Regions from separate parts of the Prosthecomicrobium sp. N25 genome, predicted to be linked through region 1. Evidence: predicted binding sites of a transcription regulator. Region 1 holds the regulator's gene; each other region holds the start of a gene.
The links. Region 1 encodes PhoB, which activates phosphate uptake and scavenging genes when phosphate is short. Its sites were predicted from a motif close to TGTCATNNANCTGTCAT; they were not measured.
Positions count from the first base shown of each region.

Region 2: the regulator PhoB is predicted to act here: its motif matches at 2,555-2,571, upstream of ugpB (sn-glycerol-3-phosphate ABC transporter substrate-binding protein UgpB).
Region 3: the regulator PhoB is predicted to act here: its motif matches at 3,055-3,071, upstream of WBG79_RS21945 (YdcH family protein).

Region 1 covers NZ_JBBCAT010000001.1:2,972,177-2,978,174, forward strand. Annotated here, with positions in the region: gene WBG79_RS13505 (TRAP transporter large permease) at 1-386, shown strand, start outside; gene WBG79_RS13510 (class II aldolase/adducin family protein) at 551-1,234, shown strand; gene WBG79_RS13515 (hypothetical protein) at 1,293-1,718, opposite strand; gene phoB (phosphate regulon transcriptional regulator PhoB) at 1,800-2,498, opposite strand; gene phoU (phosphate signaling complex protein PhoU) at 2,521-3,234, opposite strand; gene pstB (phosphate ABC transporter ATP-binding protein PstB) at 3,252-4,049, opposite strand; gene pstA (phosphate ABC transporter permease PstA) at 4,090-5,649, opposite strand; gene pstC (phosphate ABC transporter permease subunit PstC) at 5,642-5,998, opposite strand, start outside.
Region 2 covers NZ_JBBCAT010000001.1:2,839,264-2,845,261, forward strand. Annotated here, with positions in the region: gene WBG79_RS12930 (D-alanyl-D-alanine carboxypeptidase family protein) at 1-705, opposite strand, end outside; gene WBG79_RS12935 (septal ring lytic transglycosylase RlpA family protein) at 890-1,870, opposite strand; gene WBG79_RS12940 (hypothetical protein) at 1,985-2,371, opposite strand; gene ugpB (sn-glycerol-3-phosphate ABC transporter substrate-binding protein UgpB) at 2,654-3,964, shown strand; gene ugpA (sn-glycerol-3-phosphate ABC transporter permease UgpA) at 4,084-4,965, shown strand; gene ugpE (sn-glycerol-3-phosphate ABC transporter permease UgpE) at 4,965-5,816, shown strand; gene ugpC (sn-glycerol-3-phosphate ABC transporter ATP-binding protein UgpC) at 5,819-5,998, shown strand, end outside.
Region 3 covers NZ_JBBCAT010000003.1:581,688-587,685, reverse strand. Annotated here, with positions in the region: gene rpsU (30S ribosomal protein S21) at 1-78, opposite strand, end outside; gene WBG79_RS21965 (5-(carboxyamino)imidazole ribonucleotide synthase) at 216-1,295, opposite strand; gene purE (5-(carboxyamino)imidazole ribonucleotide mutase) at 1,303-1,803, opposite strand; gene WBG79_RS21955 (GGDEF domain-containing protein) at 1,969-2,640, shown strand; gene WBG79_RS21950 (YdcH family protein) at 2,630-2,836, opposite strand; gene WBG79_RS21945 (YdcH family protein) at 3,102-3,281, shown strand; TPP riboswitch at 3,615-3,722, shown strand; gene WBG79_RS21940 (ABC transporter permease) at 3,795-4,670, shown strand; gene WBG79_RS21935 (ABC transporter substrate-binding protein) at 4,698-5,633, shown strand; gene lysA (diaminopimelate decarboxylase) at 5,650-5,998, opposite strand, start outside.

The DNA of each region.
Region 1 (5,998 bases):
TCTCCGAGTGGCTGAAGGACGTGCAGGTGTCGCCGCTCGTGTTCCTGATCGGCGTGAACGTCCTGCTCCTGGTGCTCGGCTGCTTCATCGACGCCTCGACCATCATCCTGGTCATCGTTCCCCTGTTCATACCCGCCTGCAACGCCCTCGGCATCGACCTCGTGCACTTCGGCGTCGTAGTCGTCATCAACACCATGATCGGGTTGATCACCCCGCCCTATGGCGTCCTCCTCTTCGTCACCAATGCGGTGACGGGCATCCCGCTCCGCGAGATGATCGACGAGATCTGGATCTTCATCGCCGTGCTCGTCGCCACGCTGGCGATCCTCATCCTCTTCCCCGAAAGCGTCCTCTGGCTTCCGCGCCAGTTCGGCTACGTCGGTTAGCGCCGGGCGGGCGCGTCCGGAGGCCGACCGCGGGGTCGCGCGTCGACTACGATGCGCCAAGACGAGACGCTCGATTCGCGTCACCCTGGCGAGGCCATTCACGGCCGGGCCGCCCCGCAGACCGGCCCTGCCGAAGCCTTCCCGAGCACCAGAAGGACGAGTCCATGAGCAAGGAAGAGAAGGCGCTCCGCCAGGCGATCATCGACAAGTGCCGCTGGATGAACGCCGCGGGCCTGAACCAGGGCACGGCCGGCAACATTTCGGCGCGATACGGCGACCGCATGCTGATCACCCCGAGTGCGACGCCCTACGACCTGTGCGAGCCGGAGATGATCGCCTCCATGCCGATCGACGGCGACTACGGCACCTGGGACGGCCCGCTGAAGCCGTCGACCGAGTGGCGCTTCCACCTCGACATCATGAAGGCGCGGCCCGAGGTCGGCGCGATCGTGCACACCCACTCGACCTTCGCCACCATCCTGGCGATCGCCCGCAAGCCGATCCCGTCCTGCCACTACATGATCGCGGCCTTCGGTGGCATGGACGTCCGCGTCGCCGACTACGCCACCTACGGCACGGCGGAGCTCTCGGCCAACGCCCTGAAGGCGCTCGAGGGCCGGACCGGCTGCCTGCTCGCCAACCACGGCATGATCGCCACGGGTGCCAGCCTCGACAAGGCGATGTGGCTCGCCGTCGAGCTCGAGACGATCGCCAAGCAGTACTACCACACGCTCCTGATCGGTGGCCCGGTGCTCCTGAACGAGGCCGAGATCGAGGACACCCGCAAGGGCTTCGCCACCTACGGGCACCAGGAGCCGAAGAAGAAGAAGCTCAAGACGGCCGGGTGAGCGGCGTGACCGGGCTGCCGCCGCGACGCGGAAGAGATCCTCGACCGCGCAAGGCTGCTCAATCCCGGACTTCCGTGAAGCCGCCGTCCGGGTGCACCACCCAGCGCCGGGATCCTGCGAAGACCCCGGCCACCTGCCCGGTCGACGCCACGGCCCGCAGCACGGCGAGCACGTCCGGCCGCTGCCAGGCGGTCGGGGTCGCCGGATCGGTTTCGGCGACGAGGCCCGCTCCGTCCGGCGGGACCACGAAGACCACCTTGCAGCGGTCCGGGCGGAGCGCGTCGGGCATCATGACGTGGGCCGCCTCCGGGGCCTTGAGCCAGAAGCATTCGAAGTCGCGGCAGCTCGTGGGCCGGGCCTCGTAGACCGTGCAGCCGCGCCCCTTGGCGCAGGACGGGCACCACGATCCCCGCGGCTTCTCCAGCTCGCGGATGCCCAGGACCTTGCAACAGAGCGTGCAAGTACCGCACTCGCGCCGCGCCATGTCCACCGTCTCCCGACCGGCCGTCCCTCCGCGGCCCTCCGGCTGGGTAGCAGATCGCGCGGCGAGCCGCCATCGCGACACTCACGCCGCCGCCGCGAAGCGCTCGTCGAAGGCGTAGCCCGCGCCGCGGACGGTGCGGATGGGGTCGCGCTCGCGGCCCCGGTTGATGGCCTTGCGCAGCCGGCCGACATGGACGTCGACCGTGCGCTCGTCCACATAGACGTCGCGGCCCCAGACCCCGTCGAGGAGCTGCTCGCGGGTGAAGACGCGGCCCGGCGTCGTCATCAGGAACTCGAGCAGGCGGAACTCGGTCGGGCCGAGGTGGATCTCGCGGTCGCCGCGGCGGACGCGGCGGGTCTCCTTGTCGAGCTCGATGTCGCCGGCGGCGAGGCGCGAGGAGACGAGCTCCGGCTTGGCGCGGCGCAGCATGGCCCGGATCCGCGCCATCAGCTCGGGCACCGAGAAGGGCTTCACCACGTAGTCGTCGGCACCGGTCGCGAGGCCGCGGATCCGCTCGGCCTCCTCGCCGCGGGCCGTCAGCATGATGATGGGCAGCCGCTCCGTCTCGGGCCGGGTCCGCAGGCGGCGGCAAAGCTCGATTCCCGACAGGCCGGGCAGCATCCAGTCGAGCAGGAGCAGGTCCGGGACGGCTTCCTTCAGCCGCAGATCGGCGTCGTCGCCCCGGGCGCAGGCGTCGACCTCGTGGCCCTCGGATTCCAGGTTGTAGCGGAGGAGAAGCGTCAGCGCCTCCTCGTCCTCCACGATCAGCACGCGCGCCATGGCGGGTCGGGTCTCCGGACAATCAATCGTCGGACAGGACATTGATGAGATGGGAGGTGTCGCCCTTCGGGCGGTCCTCGGCCAGCTGCTCGCCCGTCACCACGTAGTGCACCGTCTCGGCGATGTTGGTGGCGTGGTCGCCGATGCGCTCGATGTTCTTCGCGCAGAAGAGCAGGTGCGTGCAGATCGAGATGTTGCGCGGGTCCTCCATCATGTAGGTCAGGAGTTCCCGGAAGAGCGAGGTGTAGAGGGCGTCGATCTCGTCGTCACGGCCACGCACGCGCAGGGCCCGGGCGTCGTCGCGGGCCGTAAAGCTGTCGAGCACGTCCTTGAGCTGCTCCAGCGCGATCTCGGCGAGGTGCTCAACGCCGATGACCAGCTTCTTCGAGTTGAAGTTGCCGTTGATGGCGATGACGCGCTTGCCAATGTTCTTGGCGAGGTCGCCGACGCGTTCGAGGTCGTTGGAGATGCGCAGGGCGCCGACGATCTCGCGCAGGTCCATCGCCATCGGCTGGCGCTTGGCGATGATCAGGATCGCGCGTTCCTCGACGTCGCGCTGGAGACGGTCCAGGCGCGCATCGGTGGTGATGACCTTCTGGGCGAGTTCGGAGTCCATGCGGACGAGCGCCGTGATGGAGTCGGCGACGAGGCCTTCCGCGAGGCCCCCCATTTCGGCGATCGACCCGGAGAGCGCCTTCAGTTCCTGCTCGAAGGAGCGGACGATGTGTTCGGCCATGATTCCCCTCGCCTTCCTCAGCCGAAGCGGCCGGTGATGTAGTCCTGCGTGCGCCGGTCGGTCGGCTTGGTGAAGATCACGTCGGTCGGCCCCTCCTCGACCAGGCTGCCCAGATGGAAGAAGGCCGTCTTCTGCGACACGCGGGCGGCTTGCTGCATCGAGTGGGTGACAATGATGATGGTGAAGTTCGAGCGCAGCTCGTCGATCAGTTCCTCGATGCGCGCGGTGGCGATCGGGTCCAGCGCCGAGCAGGGTTCGTCCATCAGGATGACCTCGGGGCCGACCGCGATGGCGCGGGCGATGCAGAGGCGCTGCTGCTGGCCGCCCGAGAGGCTGGTTCCGGAATCACCGAGCCGGTCCTTGACCTCCTCGAACAGCCCGGCCTTCTGCAGGCTGGAGGACACGATGTCGTCCAGGTCCGCCTTCGAGCGGGCGAGGCCATGGATGCGCGGGCCGTAGGCGACGTTCTCGTAGATCGACTTCGGGAAGGGATTGGGCTTCTGGAAGACCATGCCGACCCGGGCCCGGAGTTGCACGACGTCGAGCTCGGGATCGTAGATGTCGGCGCCGTCGATCTCGATCCGGCCGTCGACCCGGGCGATCGGGATGGTGTCGTTCATCCGGTTGATGCAGCGCAGGAAGGTCGACTTGCCGCAGCCCGACGGCCCGATGAAGGCGGTGACGCTCTTCTCGGGGATGTCGATGGTGACGTCCTTCAGGGCATGCTTCTCACCATAGAAGACATTGACCCCACGGGCGCTGACCTTCGGCCGCTGCTCGACCGTGGTACCCGGCTTCTCGACCATGATGTCCATCATTCCTGCTCCCCCGGAGACTACGGGACGGCCGACCGGGTCACCAGCGGCGTTCGAACTTCTTTCTGAGCACGATGGCGAGCCCGTTCATGACGAACAGGAAGGCCAGCAGCACCAGGATCGCGGCGGCGGTCTTCGCCTGGAACGCCACCTCGGGCAGGTCGGACCAGAGGAAGATCTGCACCGGCAGCACGGTCGCTGCATCCGAGATGCTGTGCGGCACGTCGACGATGAAGGCGACCATGCCGATCATCAGGAGCGGCGCCGTCTCGCCGAGCGCATGGGCCATGCCGATGATCGTTCCGGTCAGAATGCCCGGCATGGCCAGCGGCAAGACGTGGTGGAAGATGGCCTGCTGCTTGGAGGCGCCCACCCCGAGCGCGGCCTCCCGGATCGAAGGCGGCACCGCCTTCAGGGCCGCCCGGCTCGCGATGATGATGGTCGGCAGGACCAGGAGCGCAAGGACCAGCCCACCGACGAGCGGGGCGGACCGCGGCAGGCCGAAGAAGTTCAGGAAGACCGCCAGGCCGAGAAGACCGAACACGATCGAGGGCACGGCCGCGAGATTGTTGATGTTGACCTCGATCAGCTCGGTCCACCGGTTCTTCGGCGCGAACTCCTCGAGGTAGATGGCGGCCCCGACGCCGAGCGGCAGGCAGATCACCAGGGTCACCAGCATGGTCATGGCCGAGCCGACGAGCGCGCCGAGGATGCCGGCCGATTCCGCCTCGCGGCTGTCGCCGGTGGTGAAGAATGACCAGTTGAATCCGGCCTCGACCAGCCCCTTGCCGCGCAAGAGTTCGAGCACCGCGATTTCTTTGTCGGTGATCTTGCGGACGCTCTCGCCGGCATCGATCTGAACGAGCTCCCAGGTTCTGGAGGCCGCCGACGCCGCTCCGGCGAGCGGCACGAGGACTTCGCCCTCGATCCGTTCGGGGGTGACCTTGCTCGCCTTGACGACGCCGCCGTCGACCCGGACGAGCGTGGAGCCCTGGAAGCCCGGTGCGGCAGGCGTGAACGATCCGGCCGGCCCTTGGAGCACGGCCGTGCCGCCGTCGACGGACAGAGTCAGCGCGGAAGTCCCCGCCGTCCGGCGCACGTTCGACGTGAAGCCCTTCAGGTAGAGATCGGCATCGTCGGAGACCAGCGCCGAGACCTTTACGGTCGTGCCGATGAGGGCCGGGTCGGCGCCGACCTTGCGGCGCAGGCCGTCCGCGGCACTGGACGACAGCATGCTGTTCAGGGTCTTACGGCCGGCGCGGTCGGAGAGCGCCGGCACCTGGGTGTAGAGCGCCTCACGCACGACCTTCGCGAAATCGCCCGCCTGCTTGAAGTCGTCCGGGTCGCGCCGGCCGCTCGGGTCGACGGTCTCGGCCGTCAGGGGGACGTCCAGGACCAGGGCGTGGGTCGTGAAGGCCGGAAGCGCCTTCAGAACGATGTCGGCCAGGAGAAGGACCAGGAACAGACCCGCGAAGGCGATCGCAACCACGCCGTAGGCCTTGAAGCGGGCCTCCGCGCGGTATCGGGCCTTGATCCGGGCGCGCGCCGCGTCGGAGGTGATGTCGACCGACCGGCCGGATGACAAGGAGAGATCAGTCATACTGTTCCCTGTACTTCTGGACGATCTTCAGCGCGATCACGTTGAGCGACAGCGTGAAAAAGAACAGGACGAAGCCGAGCGCGAAGGCGGAGAGCGTCTTGGCGCTGTCGAACTCCTGGTCGCCCACCAGAAGGGTCTTGATCTGCACGGTCACCGTCGTGACCGCCTCGAGCGGATTGAAGGTGAGGTTGGCAGCGAGGCCGGCGGCCATCACGACGATCATCGTCTCGCCGACCGCGCGGCTGATCGCCAGCATGATCGCCGACACGATCCCGGGCAGGGCCGCGGGCAGGACCACCTTGCGGATCGTCTCGGACCTGGTCGCGCCCATGGCGTAGGACCCGTCGCG
Region 2 (5,998 bases), 130 kb from region 1:
AAGCAACGGGTTCCGATTGAACTGGCGGATCTTGTTGTAGGTGAACTCGCGCTGCCCGTAGACCTTGTACAGGTCGGGGTGGTTGGAGATGATGTAGCGCGTCAGCGTGGAGTATTCCCGGGCGGTAATCTTCTGGTCCGGGTCCGGAAGGCCCGTCGGGTTGTGGAAGACCGACTTGGGCATGCCGATCTCGCGGGCCTTCTTGGTCATCAGCTCCCCGAAGGCCTGCTCGGTGCCGGCGATGCCCTCCGCCACCGTGATGGCCGCGTCGTTGCCCGACTGGACGATGATGCCCTGGATGAGGTCGTTGACGGTCGCCTTGGAGTTGATCGGCAGGAAGGTCGAGGAGGTTCGCGAGGGCGCCCCGCCCGTCCGCCAGGCGTGCTCGCTGACCACGAACTCCGTCTCCATCGAGACCTTGCCGGCCTTGATGAGATCGAACAGGACCGCGATCGTCATCATCTTGGCGAGGCTCGCCGGCGGGAAAAGCTTGTCGGCGTTCTTCTCGTAGAGGACGGTGCCGGACTCGTGGTCGATCAGGATGGCCTGTTCGGCACGGGTCTCGAAGCCCTGGTTCGCCGCAGCCGCCTGAGCGGCCGAGCTCTGCGCGTGGCCGGGCGGCGGCGCGCCCGCGAGCGTCGCCGCGGCCATCACCAACCCCATCAGCGCGGCCGCCATCCGCCGCGCCACCGATACACCACTCATCTTCGAACTCCGGGCCTCCGGACGGACCACGGGAAAGAGGGAGCCGCCACTCCCGCCCGACTCGCCGTCGCCGATCGTGAGCCAATATGGGCGATCCGGCGCCAAGCTCCAATGGCCGGCGCGGACTCTTCCGCCCTGGGGACGCGTCCGACGCTCGGGGCGACCTGTGGTCGCGGGCGCCGCCTCAGCGGCGGAGCAGCGGGAATTCGGGTCCGTCCTCCGCCGAGGCGAAGCCCATGAGCCCGCGCGGACGCGCCGTCTCGGAACTGCGCCAGCGGGGCGGAGGGGCCAGCTCGGACTGCGGCACCGGTCCGGGCCTTGCGCGCGGCGGGGCGGCGGGCAAGGCTTGGCGTTCCGTCGCCGCGATCATGTCGCCGATGTCGCCGGTCTCGGGGTCGTCGTCATCCGCGCGAGCCGGCCGGGCCGGCCGTGCGGTCGGCCAGGCCGCCTGCGGGCGGACCGCGGCGGTGCGGACGGGCTCCGGCGCGGGCCTGAAGGTCGCGGCGAGTGTGCCGGTGAGGCTCCGGCCGAAGGAGCCGTTCATGGCCGTCACGGCGACCGGATCGGCGCCCTCCGTCAGGGTCGAGGCCAGCATGGTGTCGTCGGAGCCTTCCAGCGGCGCCCGGCCGGCATACTGCACGCGTACCCGGGTGATGCCGCGGCCCTTGAAGCCGAGCAGGTCCGCGGCGCGCTCCGAGACGTCGATCTCGCGGTTGCCCGCGTAGGGGCCGCGGTCGTTGACGCGCACGACGATCGATCGGCCGTTGGCGAGGTTGGTGACCTTGGCGTAGGAGGGCAGCGGCATGGTCGGATGCGCCGCCGAGATCGACATCCGGTCATAGACCTCGCCGTTCGCCGTCTCGCGCCCGTGGAACTCGTGTCCGTACCAGGACGCCACGCCTGTGCGGTCGTAGGCGGGGTCCTCCTGGGGGACGTAGACCCGGCCGCCGATCGTGTAGGGCTTGCCGACCTGCGCCCGGCCGCCGCCCTTCGGCACCGGGTCGCCGTCGGCGACGACGCGCCGGCTCGCCGAGACGCCGTATTTGGGATCGACGCCGGCGTGGTCGGTGGAGGCGCTGCAGCCTGCCAGCACCGTGGACGTCAGGACAAGACCGGCTGCGGGCCAGGACCGACGCCCGCGTACGCACCGAAAACTCTGGGTCATGGCAACTCCTGCCCGGCCGTACGCGCCGAGTGGGCCTGTTTCGGTCCGGCAGGGTGCCCGAAGATCGCTAACGAAGTCTCAACCGGGTCGGAAGAAGCGCCGGCCGGAGCCGGCTCAGTCGCCGATGCGGGCGGTGCCGCTCAGGCCGTCGTCGCGGGTCCAGGCGAGCTGGGTCGGCGCGGTCTTGCGGAGGGTGAAGCAGAAGACCTTGCCGTCGTACCAGGTGGTCCAGCGCTGGCAGAGGCGCCGGCCGTCGACCCACCAGCGGCCGCTGTCCTTGGGGCGCATGACGCGGCCGAGCCCCACCGCCTCCCCCGAGCCGTCGACGCGTCCATCCGGCCTGTAGGTGAGCGGGAACTCGCCGCCGAGAGGCACCGCGAGGTAGATCCGCCGGCCCCGGACGGTCTGGTCGATCTCGCGCCCTTCGAGCGTGTCGGCGGCCGCGGGGGCGGCCAGGGCAGGAAGCAGCAGGGCTGCGAACGTCGCGTGGGTGGGTCTCATCGAGGCTCTCCCTGGGATCGGATCGGCGTTCCTACGCGGCAGGGCCCTGCCCGGATCAGCGGCACGATTTCCGGGTGACAAGGATCTGACGGGTATGGTCTTCTGCGCGCCCGCGGGTTCGCCCGGGATCAGGCTCGAACCCCTCTGGAGTTTCGCCGCGAAACTGATACGAAAGACATCCGCTATCATCGAACCGTCACGAAGGCGGACATATGAGGCCGGACATGGGAGCCGCTCGCGGAAGCGGGTCCGTCCCCGGCCCGATTGGGAGGAATGAAGACCATGACGAAGACGCGCATTCTCGTCGCTGCCGCCCTGGCGCTCGGCGCCACCACCTCGGCCCAGGCTCAGGTCGAGATCCAGTGGTGGCACGCCATGACGGGCGCCAACAACGACCGGATCGTGAAGCTGGCGACCGACTTCAACGCGACCCAGTCGCAGTACAAGGTCGTGCCGACCTACAAGGGGTCCTACGCCGACACGATGAACGCCGGCATCGCCGCGTTCCGGGCCGGCAACGCCCCGCACATCCTGCAGGTCTTCGAGGTCGGCACCGCCACCATGATGGCCGCCAAGGGCGCCGTGAAGCCGGTCTACCAGATGATGGCCGAGACGGGCGAACCCTTCGACCCGAAGTCCTACCTGCCGGCGGTCACGGGCTACTACTCGACCGCCAAGGGTGACATGCTCTCCTTCCCCTTCAACTCGTCGACCATGGTCATGTGGGTCAACAACGACGCGCTGAAGAAGGCGGGCCTCGCCGAGCCGCCGAAGACCTGGCCCGAGGCCTTCGAGGCGGCCAAGAAGCTGAAGGCGGCCGGCTGGGACAAGTGCGGCATCTCGACGGCCTGGACCACCTGGGCCAACATCGAGGAGTTCACCGCCTGGCACAACCTGTCGCTCTCGACCAAGGCGAACGGCCTCGACGGCTTCGACACCGAGCTGAAGTTCAACAACCCGGCCGTCGTCCGGCATCTGACGAACCTCGTCGAGATGCAGAAGGACAAGACCTTCGACTATTCCGGCCGCACCAACGAGGGCGAAGGCCGCTTCACCTCCGGCGAGTGCCCGCTCTTCCTCACCTCCTCGGCCTTCTACGGCAACGTCAAGGCCAACGCCAAGTTCGAGTATTCGACGGCCTTCATGCCCTACTACCCGGACGTCCAGGGCGCTCCGCAGAACTCGATCATCGGCGGGGCCTCCCTTTGGGTGATGGCGGGCAAGCCGGCCGATGACTACAAGGGCATCGCGAAGTTCTTCACCTATCTGTCCAAGCCCGACGTCCAGGCCTGGTGGCACCAGGAGACCGGCTACCTGCCGATCACCCCCGCCTCCTACGAGCTGACCAAGTCGCAGGGCTTCTACGCCAAGAACCCGTCGACCGAGACCAGCGTCAAGCAGATGGCCTTCAAGGCGCCGACCGAGAACTCTCGCGGCCTGCGGCTCGGCAACCTCGTGCAGATCCGCGACCTGTGGGCCGAGGAGATCGAGCTCGCGCTGGCCGGCAAGAAGTCGCCCCAGCAGGCGATGGACGACGCCGTGTCGCGCGGCAACGCCGTGCTCCGGCAGTTCGAGCGCACCGCGGCCCGCTGATCGCGCCGGCCGGGCACCCGCCGGGCGCGGCCCGGCGGACCCCTGCCCGCCCTCCTTCGACGGAGACGGCCGCCGGCCCAGCGCCGGCGGCCTCGACTGCCCTCCGACCGGCCGCCCCCATGGACAAGCGAACCGCCTTCTCGGGGAAGCTCCTCCCCTTCCTGCTGCTGAGCCCCCAGCTCGCGGTGACGCTGATCTTCTTCTATTGGCCGGCCGCCCAGGCGGTGCGCCAGTCCTTCTTCATCGAGGATGCCTTCGGGACGACGCAGATCTTCGTCGGGCTCGAAAACTACGAGCTCCTCTTCAAGACACCCGAGTACCTGCGCGCCGTAACCAACACGGCCGTCTTCTCGGTGCTGGTCGCGTCCCTGTCGCTCGGGCTGGCGCTGCTGCTCGCCGTGCAGGCCGACAAGCACATCCGCGGCGCGACCGTCTACAAGACGCTGCTGATCTGGCCCTATGCGGTCGCCCCGGCGATCGCCGGCGCCCTCTGGCTCTTCATGTTCCAGCCCTCGCTCGGCATGGTGGCGCAGGCCATCCGGGCCCGGGGCGTCTCGTGGAACCCGCTGCTCGACGGCGTCGACGCCATGGTGCTGGTCGTCCTGGCGGCGACCTGGAAGCAGATCAGCTACAATTTCCTGTTCTTCCTGGCCGGCCTGCAGGCGATCCCACGCTCGGTGATCGAGGCCGCGGCGATCGACGGGGCGCGGCCGATGCGGCGCTTCTGGACGATCATCTTCCCGCTCCTGTCGCCGACCACCTTCTTCCTGCTCACGGTCAACATCGTCTACGTCTTCTTCGACACCTTCGGCATCGTCGACGCGGTGACGCACGGCGGCCCCGCGCAGGCGACCACAACGCTTGTCTTCAAGGTCTTCAACGATGGCCGGCTCGGCGGCGACCTCGGCGGCTCCGCGGCGCAGTCCGTGATCCTCATGGTGCTGGTGATCGCGCTGACCTCGATCCAGTTCCGCTACATCGAACGCAGGGTCCAGTACTGATGGTCGAGAACCGCGGCCTCCTCGGGCGGATCGTGCCGCATGTCGTCCTGCTCCTCGGCGTGTCCGTGGTGGCCTTCCCGGTCTACCTCGCCTTCGTGGCCTCGACCTGGGACGCCCAGACGATCGTCAACGGCCAGCTCGGCCTGACGCCGGGCCCCTACCTCGTCGAGAACTACACGCGCACGCTGGTCGAGGGGACGAAGTCGTCCACCCGCGCGCCGGTGATGGGGATGATGCTGAACAGCCTGATCATGGCGCTCATCATCGCCCTGGGCAAGATCTTCATCTCGCTCCTCTCGGCCTTCGCGGTCGTCTACTTTCGCTTTCCGTTCCGGATGGCGGCCTTCTGGCTGATCTTCTTGACCCTGATGCTGCCCGTCGAGGTGCGCATCTATCCGACCTACAAGGTCGTCGCCGACCTGCACATGCTCGACACCTATGCGGGCCTGACGATCCCGCTGATCGCGTCGGCGACCGCCACCCTCTTGTTCCGCCAGTTCTTCATGACCGTTCCCGACGAACTGGTGGAGGCCTCGAAGATCGACGGCGCAGGGCCGATGAAGTTCTTCCGCGACACGCTGCTGCCGCTCTCCATCACGTCGGTCGCGGCGATGTTCGTCATCCAGTTCATCTACGGCTGGAACCAGTATCTCTGGCCGCTCCTCATCACCACCCGCGACGACATGCAGACGATCGTCATCGGCATCCGCAAGATGATCGTCACCCAGGACGCGCTGACCGAATGGCAGGTCGCCATGGCGACCGCCGTGCTCGCCATGCTGCCGCCCGTGGCCGTCGTGCTCCTCATGCAGAAGCTCTTCGTCAAGGGCCTCGTCGAAACGGAGAAGTGAGTATGGCCGAGGTCCTCCTCGACAGGGTCGGCAAGGTCTACGGCGGCAACGTCGAGGCGGTGAAGCAGGTGAGCTTCGCGGTGCCGGACGGCGCCATGTGCGTCCTCGTCGGGCCCTCCGGCTGCGGGAAGTCGACGCTCCTGCGCATGATCGCGGGCCTGGAGACGATCACCTCGGGCGAG
Region 3 (5,998 bases), on a different contig from region 1:
GATGCCCTCGCGCTGCATCTTCTTCTTGAGGGCCTTCAGAGCCTGGTCGACATTGTTGTCGCGAACGAGAACCTGCACGCGTGGATCCCTTGTCTTTGCAGATGGGGTTGAGGCGGGGAAAAGCTCCCCTGCGCCGCCGGAGCGTCGCCAAAGTGGCGCCTAGCTAGCAGAATCGATCGGCCCTGTCCATGGCTCTCGGCCCGATCGCGGCCTTCTCACGCGCGCGGCCGGATGCGGTTCACGTGGCCCATCTTGCGGCCCGGGCGCGTCTCGTGCTTGCCGTAGAGATGCAGGGCGGCGCCGGCCTCGGCGAGGATCGCGGGGGCCCGCGCCGCCTCGTCGCCGATGAGGTTTTCCATCACCACGTCCGAGTGGCGCGCGAGACTGGCGAGCGGCAGGCCCGCCACGCAGCGCAGGTGCGCCTCGAACTGCGAGACCACGCAGGCGGTCTCGGTCCAGTGGCCCGAATTGTGGACGCGCGGCGCGATCTCGTTGGCCACGAGGCGCTCGCCGGTCTCGTCCTCGACGACGAAGAGCTCGACGGCGAGGACGCCGACATAGTCGAGCGCGGTGGCGACCCGCTCGCCGATCGCCCGGGCGGCCTCGGCGGTCGCCGGGCGGATATGGGCGGGGACCCGCGAGAACTTCAGGATGTGGTCGCGGTGCTCGTTCTCCGGCACGTCGAAGGAGGCGAGGCTGCCGTCGAGCGCACGGGCGGTCAGGATCGAGACCTCGCGGGCGAAGGGCACCCAACCCTCCAGGATGGCGGCGTGCCCCTTCATGGCGGCCAGCGCCGTCTCGGCGTCCTCCGGGCGGGCGATCTTCGCCTGGCCCTTGCCGTCGTAGCCGAAGCGGCGGGTCTTCAGGACCGCGGGGTAGCCGAGTTCGGCGAGGGCGAGGCGGAGCTGGGCGAGGTCGTCGACGGCCCGGAACGGGGCGGTCGGGATGCCGAGGCCGTTGAGGAATGTCTTCTCGGACAGGCGGTCCTGGGCGACCTCGAGCGCGCCGAGGCCGGGCCGCACGGGGACGCGGGCGGCCAGGAAGGCGGCCGTGGCGGCGGGGACGTTCTCGAACTCGTAGGTGACGACGTCGACCCCCTCGGCGAAGCGGGCGAGGGCGGCCTCGTCGTCGTAGTCCGCGACGACGTGGTCCCGCGCGACCTCGAAGGCTGGGCTCCTCGGGTCGGGGCAGAGCACGCGGGTGGAGAGGCCGAGCTTGGCGGCGGCGAGGGCCAGCATGCGGCCGAGCTGGCCGCCGCCCAGGATGCCGATGGTTGCGACGCTCGGGGCCGACATGGCGTTCTCACGCGCTCCCGGTGGCGGGGCGCTCGGCGACCGCGGCGGTCTGCGCCGCGCGGAACGCGTCGAGGCGGGCCGCGAGGGCGTCGTCCGACAGGGCCAGGATGGCGGCGGCGAGGAGCGCCGCGTTGATGGCGCCCGGCTTGCCGATGGCGAGCGTTCCGACCGGGATGCCGCCCGGCATCTGGACGATCGAGTGCAGGCTGTCGACGCCACTCAAAGCCTTCGATTCCACGGGAACGCCGAGCACGGGGAGGGGCGTCAGGGCGGCGGTCATGCCGGGCAGGTGGGCGGCGCCGCCGGCGCCGGCGATGATGACCTTGCGGCCGGCCGCGCGGGCGCCCTTGGCGAAGGCGTAGAGGCGATCGGGCGTGCGATGGGCTGAGACGATGAGGACCTCGTGGGCGACGCCGAGCCGGTCGAGCGTGTCGGCGGCGTGGCGCATGCAATCCCAGTCGGACTGGCTGCCCATGATTATCGCGACCGGCGCCGCGCTGTCCGGCATGGTGATGCGCCCCTGATCGACCGGGGGCCATGACCCCCGGAAAGCGCCGGTTTATAGGGGAAGGGCGATGGTTCCACAAGCGCGCCCGTCTCAGATTCCGGCTTTGATTCCAGGGCGGGAGGCGGCTACTGTCGGCACCATCTCCCCTTGCGAAAGCGGCAGTCGATGAAAGATCCGCGGCGTGAAGACGCCCCGTCGGACGAGGGTGGCGGCGAGATCCGCCGGTCGGCCGGCCACGGCGTCGGGACCGGGGGCGAGGACGGGCTCCGGCGCCGCATCCGCGAACTCGAGGTCGAGCTGGCCCGGCGGAGTGCCAGGATCGCCGAACTCGAGACGATGGTCCACGAGGACGACCTCACGGGGCTCCTCAACCGCCGCGGCCTGCTCGCCGAGATCGCCCGCGTCATCGACTTCGGACGCCGCTACGGGGCGGCGGCGGGCCTCGCCTTCGTGGACCTGGACAGCTTCAAGACCGTGAACGACCGGTACGGCCATGCGGTCGGGGACGGGCTCCTGACGGAGGCGGGGCGGCGGATCCGGTCCGTCATCCGCAGCTCCGACGCGGCCGGGCGGATCGGCGGGGACGAGTTCCTGGTCGTGCTTCGGCAGGTGGATCCGGAGGGGCTGAGGCGAAAGGCCGAGAGCCTACGGACGGCGCTGGAGGCGGCGCCGGTCGTGGTGGACGGGGTCCCGGTGGAGATCCGGGCGTCGGTCGGCATCGCCGCCTTCGAGCCGGAGGACACGGCGGAGAGCGCGATCCTCAGGGCGGACCGGGACATGTTCCGCGACAAGCGCGAGCGGCAGGGCGTGCCCGGGGACGATCCGCTCAGGCGATGATGTCGGGGACGAGCCGGTCCTCGAGATGCTGGATCCGGTCCCGGATCGCCAGCTTGCGCTTCTTCAGCCGCTGGATGGTCAGGTGATCGGCCCGGCCGGATTCGACCAGCGCGGCGATGGCGGTGTCGAGGTCGCGGTGCTCCTGGCGCAAGCCGACGAGTTCCTGGCGGATTTCCTGCTCTTCCTGCTCGGTCATGGACTGCGCCGCGTCTTTCCGGTCGTGGGCTCCGGGCCCGACTGCGAAACGGTCCGGCAATCATAAACCGAAGCGCGGCAAAAGGGGACCCCGCCGCCCAAGCTGCCGTAGGGGCGCCGTGGCGCAGGGTAAACCATTCGGTAACCGAAAAAGTGAGCGAGGGGGTGGAAAGCGGATCCGTATTCACCACATCCAAGCTTGCGGGCATGGCGGCTCGCTGTCATGCTCCTGTAGCCAAGTCCTGCGAGAATGGGAGGCTTTCAGCATGTCCATCGAATCGCATCTTGCGGAACTGAATCGTCGCCACGCGGCCCTCGAGGACGAGTTGCGCGACGCCCTTGCCCATCCGAGCATCGATTCCCTCGAGATCGCGGACCTGAAGCGGCGCAAGCTGCTGTTGAAAGATGAGATTTCCCGTCTGAAGTCCGGCGTCACCATCCACTGACGCGCTACCCCGGAGGCGAGGAGCCCCGGCGGGATCGGAGCGGCCCCCGAGTCCAGGCGTCGCGCCGCAGACGATTCCGGTTTCCTGGCCGTCACGCAGACGGCCTCCCCCGGTCCCGGCATGTTCAGCCCGGAGACCGCAGAAGGGTCCGGCCCCGGCGAGTTCTCGCCGGGCCGGAACGGATCAGAAGACCATCGGGAAGGGGTCTTTGTCGACGCGCCGCGGCCTCGCCCGCGGCGTTTTCGCGTCCGGGGCAGCGGCCCGGTGCGACCATCGCCTCGAAACGCATGGGCGCCGCGCCCTTGCATGCCAGGCCGGGGTGGTCCATCTTATCCTTTGTCCGAGGGGTGCTCCGATCCGGAGCTGAGATGGTGCGCGAGCACCGGACCCTTTGAACCTGATCCGGGTCATGCCGGCGAAGGGACGGGATCTTCCGCGTTTCCGACAGCCAGAGTCCCCGGATCTCCACCCGACGCCGCCCTCGCGGGCGTCGCCGTTCCGGAGCGGAGATCCATGACGATCGCACACGAGATCGGCCGGCGCCTGCCGGTTGCGCGGGGCGGGACCCGCGGGACGGAACCGGCCGGCGCGGAGCCCGGCCGCGGCGCCGTGCGGCCGCTCGACGGGGCGCGGTCGCCGACCCTGTCGTTCGTGGCCGAACTCGCCGGGGTGGCGGCGGGCCTGATCGCGCTCTGGTGGGCGGCCGTGCTGATCTTCGCGCCGCCGCCCTACCTGCTGCCGGGACCGGACCGCGTGGCGGCGGCCTTCGTCACCCGCTTCGACGACCTGGCGGCGAACACGCTGGTGACCGGCGGGGAAATCGTGCTCGGGCTCCTGCTCGGCACCGCCGTCGGCCTCGCGACCGCGCTCGGCATGGCCTACTGGCCGGCGACGCGCCGGCTGGTGCTGCCCGTCGTCGTGGTGCTGCAGTCGCTGCCGGTCTTCGCCATCGCGCCGGTGCTGGTGCTCTGGTTCGGCTTCGGCCTCGCCTCCAAGGTGGTGATGGCGAGCCTGATCATCTTCTTCCCGGTCGCCTCGGCGTTCCACGACGGACTGAGCCGCACCGACCCGGGCCTCCTCGACCTCGCCGTCCTCTATCGCGCCCGGCGCTGGCAGACCCTGTCCATGATCCGGATCCCGGCGGCGCTGCCGGCGCTCGTCTCGGGCCTCAGGATGGCGGCCGCCGTCGCGCCGATCGGGGCGGTGGTCGGCGAGTGGGTCGGGTCCTCCTCGGGCCTCGGCCTCCTGATGATGCACGCCAACGCGCGGCTGCAGACCGACACCATGTTCGCCGCGCTGGTCATCGTGGCGGCCCTGGCGGTCGCGCTCCGGCTGGCCGTCGACCTCCTCACGCGCCGCCTCGTGCCCTGGCTGCCCGAGACGGCCTGACCCAACCCCCACAACAGGAGCCGATCCATGCGACGCCTCATCGCCGCCGCCGCCCTGAGCCTGATCCTGGCGTCCCCGGCGGGCGCCGCCGACAAGCTGTCGGTCGCGCTCGACTGGTTCGTCAATCCCGACCACGCGCCGCTCGTGGTCGCCCGGGAGAAGGGCTTCTTCGCGGCCGAAGGGCTCGACGTCGAACTGATCGCCCCGGCCGACCCCTCGGCGCCGCCGCGGCTGCTGGCGGCCGGGCAGGTCGACGTCGCGATCTCGTACCAGCCGAGCCTGCACCTCGCGGTCAAGGAGGGGCTGCCGGTCGCCCGCTTCGGCACGCTGGTCGAGACGCCGCTCAACACCGTCATCGTGCTCGCGGACGGGCCGGTGAAGACGGTCAAGGACCTCAAGGGCAAGAAGGTCGGCTACTCGGTGTCCGGCTTCGAGGACGCGGTGCTGCTGCAGATGCTGGAGGGCGCCGGCCTGACGGCCAAGGACGTGGAACTCGTCAACGTCAACTTCGCCCTGACGGGAGCGCTCCTGTCAGGGCAGGTGGACGCGGTCGTGGGCGGCTACCGGAACTTCGAACTCACCGAACTGGAGCTCGCCGGCAAGAAGGGGCGGGCTTTCTTTCCCGAGGAGCTGGGCATCCCGGCCTATGACGAGCTGATCTATCTGGCCCGCCGGGACCGGACCGGGGATCCGCGGCTGCCGCGTTTCCTGGCGGCGGTCGAGAAGGCGACGCTGTGGCTGACCAACAACCCGGCCGAGGCCTGGGCGCTGTTCAAGGCGTCCGACAAGAAGCTCGACGACGAGCTGAACCGCCGGGCCTTCTTCGATACGCTGCCGCGTTTCGCCAAGCGGCCCGCCGCGCTCGACGTCGGCCGCACCGAGCGCTTCGCGGCGTTCCTGAAGGCCAAGGGGCTGATCGACACGGTGCCGCCGGTCGAGACCTACGCGGTGGCGCCGAAGTGAGACGGTCGAGCGGCGGCTACTCGGCCGCCCGCTGCCCCGGCTTCGCCGGGCCGATCCAGTCGGGGACCTGGTCCCAGCCGATCTGCTCGGCCACCTCGACCCGGCGACGGACCGTCGCCCAGCGGGTGCCGTCGACCAGCACCTCGGGGGCGAGCGGGCGGGCGTTGTAGGTCGACGACATGGTCGCCCCATAGGCGCCGGCGGTCGCGATGGCGACGAGGTCGCCGGCGGCGAGCGCGGGCAGGCGGCGGCGTTTGGCGAAGGTGTCGGAACTCTCGCAGATCGGCCCGACGATGTCGTACTCGACCGTCGGCGCGGCCGGCGCGGGGATGCGGACCGGCACGATGTCGTGGTGGGCCTCGTAC